2 regions of the Mesorhizobium sp. BR1-1-6 genome follow, and region 1 is predicted to be linked to the other one. Evidence: riboswitches for the same ligand, from Rfam matches in the RefSeq annotation. Region 1 holds a riboswitch; the other holds the start of a gene.
What was found. Region 1 has a riboswitch for thiamine pyrophosphate ahead of LB545_RS27105 (Ykof family thiamine-binding protein). Riboswitches for the same ligand answer to the same signal wherever they lie in the genome.
Positions count from the first base shown of each region.

Region 1 (3,419 bases):
ACAGGAACACAGCTTCGCGCACGTCGTGGGTGATCAGCAGCGCCGTCCAGCAGTGGCGCCGCCACATCTGTTCCAACCAGCGTTGCATGGCGGCGCGGGTCAGCGCATCGAGTGCGCCGAACGGCTCGTCGAGCAGCAGCATATCGCGTTCCTGCACCACGGTGCGCAGCAAGGCCGCGCGCTGGCGCATGCCGCCGGAAAGCTGCGCCGGAAAATGCCGTTCGAAACCGGCAAGCCCGAATTCCTCGAACAGCGGAGCAACGCGAGCGCGGGCAGCCTTGCGCCTGACACCTTGCACCTCAAGCCCGAGCGTGGCGTTGTCGAGAATGCGCCGCCAAGGCATCAACGCGTCGCGCTGCGGCATGAAAGCGAAATGCCCGCCGTGGTCATCGAGCGGCTTGTCGTCGAAGAATATCTCGCCCTCGCCGTGAAGCGCGCCGGTCAGAAGCTGGAACAGCGTCGACTTGCCGGCGCCGGAAGGGCCCAGAATGGAGACGAAATCGCCGGCGCCGACGCTGAGCGAAATGTCGGCAAGCACGTCGAGTCCTTCGAAGGCCTTGCGCACATGTCGCAGTTCGAGCCGGTTCATCGCCAAGGCCCCTTTCCTGCGGCCTGCCCGCCGGCGGTCCGTTCCCATGGCATGGCAAGGCGCTGGACCAGTACCGTCAGCCCGAACAGGACGAGCGTCAGCACGGCGCTGACGGCGACGGCGGCCAGCACCAGGTCCGGGCGGAAGTTGTTCTTGGCGTTGAGCATGTAGATGCCGAGGCCCTTCGCCGCGCCCGCATATTCGGCGAAGATGGCGCCCACGACAGCATAGGTGATCGAGATCCTGACACCGGCGAAGAAGTAGGGCAGCGCCGAGGGCAGCCGCGCCAGGACGAAGACACGCCAGCGCCCTGCCCCCATGGCGCGCAGCATTTGGCCGATCTCAGCCTCCGTCGCCTCATATCCTTCGGCCAAAGCCACCAACATCGGAAAGAAGGTGACCAGCGCCACCAGCATGATCTTGGGCATCAGCCCAAAGCCGAACCACAGCACCACCAGCGGTGCAATCGCCACCAGCGGCAAGGTCTGGCTGACCACGAAGACCGGAAAAAGGGCGCGCCGCAATGGGTGGGAGAAGTCGATCAATATCGACAGCGCAAAGGCACCGCCGAGCGAACAGGCAAAGCCTGCGAGCGTGGCACGGAGGGTTGGCACGGCGTTATCGGCCAGCGCGTGCCGGTTGAGCATTGCCTGAGCGAAGACGCGCGATGGCGCCGGGAGGATTGTCGGCTTGATGCCACCAAAGCGCGCATAGAGTTCCCACGCGGCTAGCAGCAGCCCCACCGAAAGCATCGCCGGAGCGGTTCTGGCGATGAGGTCCACGATCGGACGCGAAGGGGCGGACGGGGAGGACACGCAGGTACCCGGAGCGGATGGCGCGGGGCGCGCCGTCAGACGGCGGTGGGGCTGTTGGCCGAGACGGTGACGTCGAGCGTTACGTGGCCGGCACCTGGCCCGAAGCGACAAAAGGCCTCGTTGAGTGCGGTAAAAATGGCGCCTGCGTCGCCGCGCAACTTTGTGCAGAAATGCTTGGAGCGCTCATATACGCCCGACTGCTTCAGGAAGTCGATGCAGCCATAGATCTCGTCCATGTGGTCGTCGGTGCCCATGACATAAAGCGAGAACTGCGCCGCCGCCGGCTGGCCGGTGGCGGCCACGCCGCGCACGGCGGCGATAGCGGCTTCCTTGCGCGGGCCGAGCGGCCCGGCAGGTCCGCCAAACGCGTCGGAGCGGCAGATCGGATCGTCCGGCTCGCCCGGGCAGCCGCGCGAGATGGCGGCCGAAAGCACGCAATGCTTGCCGCTGCGCGCTGCCGCCACGAACAGGTCGCGCATGGCAGGAAACAGCACCTCGGGCGGTCCGACCAGCAAGGTCGAGATATCGTCGGTCTCGATCCGCAGTCGATCACGATAAGGGTCCAGTGCCCCGAGCGCGCCAAGGATGACGCCGACAAAATCGCTGGACATGGGATATAGGGAAATCTGTGCGCCTGAAAACATCGCCCGCCTCGCTCCGCTGGTATTACCCAGATCAGCTTCTAGGGTCTGTGGGCTTGCCGCCCCCGTCTCAGCCCCGACCGTACGGAGCACCCCTGTGGATGGACGCGTTAAAGCACCAATCGGGCGGCTATGAAAGCTGTTTTTTCAGGACCATCGCCGGAAATGCATTGCGCCAGGCCTGATTTATGGGCGGTTCCGTCGGGCCCGGTCTTGAGGGAAATTTGTCCGGAACCTTAGCCACGACGAGTGGTTGTCCCTATAGTCGCAAACGCGACGAACTTCGTGGAAACGAGCGAAGACTTCACAGAAATGGAGACAAACCATGCTCATGAAAATCCTCGCAGCTTCGGCTCTTACCATTGGTCTCGCGACTTCGGCGATGGCGCAAAGTGCTGGCGGAAACGGCGCCAATAATGGGCCCGGCAGCGGCCAGTCGGTCACGGTCGACCCGAACACGCCGGCATCGCCGAACACGGTGGATCCTGGCACGACCGGCAGCACGACCGTCATGCCCGACGGCATGAATTCGAACGCGGACCGGAACTGTCCGGCCAGCCCACAAGGTGCTCAGCCGGATGCCAGCCACACCGCTCCGGGCGCCGCTTCGCCGACCGTTAATGACAAGCATTGCGGCAAGTAGCCATTCGCCGAAACTGCTGGAGAACGCCACGGGGCGTCTGTTCCGTGGCGTTTCCGTCTCTTTATGTTTCACCCTCGCCGAACAGGCAGGCGCCTGAGACGTAAACCGCCATCGGCCTTCGTCTCGGTTCGGGCGCCGTCTACGAAACAGCCTTTTCGCGAACCGGCAGCTTCCAGCCCGGCCTGACGAAATGACAGGTGTAGCCGTTCGGGTATTTCTCCAGATAGTCCTGATGCTCGGGTTCGGCTTCCCAGAACGCGCCGGCCGGAGCCACCTCTGTGACCACCTTGCCGGGCCACAGGCCCGAGGCGTCGACGTCGGCGATGGTGTCTTCGGCGACGCGCTTCTGCTCATCGCTGGTGTAGTAGATCGCCGAACGGTAGCTCATCCCCACATCGTTGCCCTGGCGGTTGCGTGTCGTCGGATCATGAATCTGGAAGAAGAACTCCAGCAGCGTACGGTAGCTCACCCTGGCGGGATCGAAATTGATCTCGATGGCTTCGGCATGGGTGCCGTGGTTTCGGTAGGTGGCATCAGGCACGTCGCCGCCGCTGTAGCCGACGCGCGTGGACAGGACGCCCGGGATGCGTCGGATCAGATCCTGCATGCCCCAGAAACAGCCGCCGGCAAGCACCGCGCGTTCGCTTGAAGTCGCCATATCAAATCTCCCCAAAGCAACTCCGGGGAAAGGTTGTAGCCGTTTCCGTCCGGAATTGCGCACGATAAAACTG
Region 1 covers NZ_JAIUHZ010000022.1:67,535-70,953, forward strand. Annotated here, with positions in the region: gene LB545_RS27095 (ABC transporter ATP-binding protein) at 1-589, opposite strand, end outside; gene LB545_RS27100 (ABC transporter permease) at 586-1,341, opposite strand; gene LB545_RS27105 (Ykof family thiamine-binding protein) at 1,440-2,048, opposite strand; TPP riboswitch at 2,039-2,152, opposite strand; gene LB545_RS27110 (hypothetical protein) at 2,371-2,688, shown strand; gene msrA (peptide-methionine (S)-S-oxide reductase MsrA) at 2,828-3,346, opposite strand.

Region 2 (3,419 bases), on a different contig from region 1:
TTCCTCTTCCAGCCATTCGATCACCGAGAGATCGAGGTGGTTGGTCGGCTCATCGAGCAGCAGGATATCAGGCTCGGGCGCCATGACGCGGGCAAGGGCGGCGCGCCTGGCCTCGCCGCCGGAGAGGTCGCCCGGCTGCTCCTCGCCCGAGAGGCCGAGGTGCTCCATCAGGTAGCTGGCGCGATAAGGATCGTCGGCGGGACCGAGGCCGGCCTCGACATAGGCGCGCACGGTTGCGAAGCCGTCCATGTCGGGCATTTGCGGCAGATAGCGGACGGTCGCCGATGGCTGGCGGAACACCTCGCCGTCCTGCGGCTCGATCAGGCCGGCGGCGATCTTGAGCAGCGTCGACTTGCCGGACCCGTTGCGGCCGACCAGCGCGATCTTGTCGCCGGCCGACGCAGCCAAGTCGGCGCCGTCGAGCAGGGGCGTGCCGCCGAAGGTCAGTTTTATTCCGTCGAGATTGAGAAGAGGCGGCGCCATGTCAGCTTTCTGGCAAGGGATAGGGATGGGCGAGCAGCAGCGCGCGGCCCGCTCCCAGCGCGATCTCGAGCCTGCCCTTGACCTCGTTGGAGATGGTCAGCGACGAGCCGAACGCGACCTTGACGCGGTCAAGCGGCCATTTCGCACCGGCGACGGTCAGCCCTGCAAGCTCGGAAAAACCCAGGATCGAGAACAGGGTGCCGTCGGCATAGTCGAAGCGGGCCGTGCCGTGCGCCAGGGGCACGGCTTCCTGCGCGCCGCTGGTCAACAGCACCTTTGTCCCGGCCCCGGCCAGCCGCAGGGCGAGCGCCATGTGCAGGAAGGCATGGTCGGCGCGCTTGCCGCCGAAGGCGCCGGCGAGCACGAGGCTGGTAGCGCCGCGCTCCAGGGCGGCCGATATCGCGAGTTCTCCATCGGTGGCGTCTTTCTCTGCCGGAAAGGTCCGGCGCGGCACGGCGGCCAACTCATCCGGCAGGCCGGCGGGCACGGAGTCGAAATCGCCGACCCACAGTTCCGGCACAAGGCCGAGCGTCCTCGCATGGCCGATGCCGGCATCGGCGGCGATGACGCGGGTTCCCTCGACCTGACGGTCGAGCCGTGGCGTGCGGACGAGATCGCCGCCAAGCAGGATGGTGAATGTGCTCATATCGTGTGGCCCTTACCAGCCCGACAGCGGAAACGGAAGGCCGGCAAACAGCCACTTGCGCGGTTCACCGGCCGGGCCTATGTGTCGAGGCGCTCTAACGGGGTGCCGGACGCGATATTTCGCGGACCGGCTGAGAGGCAGTCTCGCCAACCCGCTGAACCTGATCCGGTTTGTACCGGCGGAGGGATTAGACGTTTCGGACAGTCCGACGCCTCAATTCCTTTAACCCGAACGAAGGAGGCGCCGATGCGCACGCTTTTATACGCCCTTGTCTCTGCAATGGTCGTGGTTCTGTCCGGGCCGGCCTTAGCCAAGGACAAGCTCACCGTCTACACTTATGAGAGCTTTACCGCCGACTGGGGCCCCGGCCCGGTGGTGAAGAAGGAATTCGAGGCCGAATGCGGCTGCGATGTCGACTTCGTCTCGGTTGCCGACGGCGTCGCGCTGCTCAACCGCGTCAAGCTGGAAGGGGCCGCGACCAAGGCCGACATCGTGCTTGGCCTCGACACCAATCTCACCGCCGATGCCAAGGCCACTGGCCTGTTTGCGCCGCATGGCGCCGTGACCGGGCTCAATGTGCCGGGCGGCTGGAACGACGACATCTTTGTCCCGTACGACTATGGCTATTTCGCCGTCGTCTATGACACGCAGAAGCTGAAGACGCCGCCCAAGAGCCTGAAGGAATTGGTCGAGGGCAGTGCCGACGACAAGATCGTTATCCAGGATCCGCGCACCTCGACGCCGGGCCTCGGCCTGCTGTTGTGGGTGAAGTCGGTCTATGGCGACAAGGCGCCGGAGGCCTGGGCCAAGCTCAAGGCGAAGGTCTTGACCGTGACGCCGGGCTGGAGCGAGGCCTACGGCCTGTTCACCAAGGGCGAGGCGCCGATGGTGCTGTCCTACACGACCTCGCCCGCCTACCACATGGTTGCCGAGAACACCGAGCGCTACCAGGCCGCTTCCTTCGAGGAGGGCGAGTATCTGCAGATCGAGGTCGCCGGCATCACCACGACGGGAGCCAAAAATCCGCTGGCGGAAAAGTTCATCGCCTTCATGACCGGGCCGAAATTCCAGGATGCCATCCCCGAGACCAACTGGATGTTCCCGGCCGGCAAGACCGACAAGCCGCTCAATCCGGCCTTCGACAGACTGGTCAAACCGACCAAAACCTTGCTGTTCAGTCCCGAGGAGGTCGCGGCCAACCGCAAGGCATGGGTGGATGAATGGCTGGCGGTGATGAGCAAGTAGTTTGGTCGTATGATCGGATGATGAGTGCTCTACAGCGCCCCCCACTGTCCTGCCGGACATCTCCCCCACGAGGGGGGAGATTGGCCGTCACGACGGCTTTCGCCAATTGGCGACGTCACAGGAGAGGGTGGAGCGCTGAAGCAGCCAATCTCCCCCCAAGTGGGGGAGATGTCCGGCAGGACAGAGGGGGGCGCGAAGGAACGCGACGCTCGCTAAAGATCCTTTGGGCGGCCCAGCGTGCAGCGCGCGTCTGACCCCCGCATCTCCGCCGGCATCCTCGCGCTTGCGGCGATCGCGCTGCTGATCGGCGGCGCGTTTGCGGGTCTTCTTTTCGAAGGCGCGAACGATTTCTCCGGAGCCTGGGCAGCCTTCGATCCTTATCTCCTGCGCGTCGTGCGCTTTACGTTCTGGCAGGCGGCGCTTTCGACGCTGCTGTCGGTGGCGCCGGCCCTGTTCGTGGCTCGCGCGCTGTCGCGGCATCCGCACTTTCCCGGCCGCGGCTTCATCCTCCAGCTCTTCGCCCTGCCGTTGGCGCTGCCGGCGATTGTGGCGGCGCTCGGCATCCTGGCGCTCTACGGCCGCGCCGGCTATTTCGCCGGCTTTCTTGGTGCCGTCGGCGGTTACCATTGGCCGGGCATTTATGGCCTCTCCGGCATCCTCGTTGCTCATGTTTTCTTCAACCTGCCGCTGGCCACGCGGCTGTTCCTCGAAGTGCTGCAAACCATCCAAGCCGACCAATGGCGGCTGGCGAGCCAGCTCGGCATGGGTGCCGCACCGGCTTTCCGGCTGATCGAGTGGCCGACACTGCGCGCCGCTCTGCCGGGCGTCGCCGGCCTGGTGTTCATGCTCTGCATCACATCCTTCACGATCGTGTTGACGCTGGGCGGCGGCCCCAGCGCGACGACGCTGGAGGTCGGCATCTACCAGGCGCTGCGTTTCGATTTCGATCCCGCGCGGGCGGTGGCGCTGACGCTGCTGCAGATCGCGCTGACCTTTGTCGTGGTGCTGGCGTTGACGCGGCTCGGCGCCAACACCACCGGTGACG
Region 2 covers NZ_JAIUHZ010000001.1:162,794-166,212, reverse strand. Annotated here, with positions in the region: gene LB545_RS00865 (ABC-F family ATP-binding cassette domain-containing protein) at 1-483, opposite strand, end outside; gene LB545_RS00860 (thiamine diphosphokinase) at 485-1,129, opposite strand; TPP riboswitch at 1,218-1,333, shown strand; gene thiB (thiamine ABC transporter substrate binding subunit) at 1,376-2,374, shown strand; gene thiP (thiamine/thiamine pyrophosphate ABC transporter permease) at 2,612-3,419, shown strand, end outside.
Region 2: linked by a shared signal. The riboswitch ahead of thiB (thiamine ABC transporter substrate binding subunit) and the one ahead of LB545_RS27105 (Ykof family thiamine-binding protein) in region 1 are both predicted to bind thiamine pyrophosphate.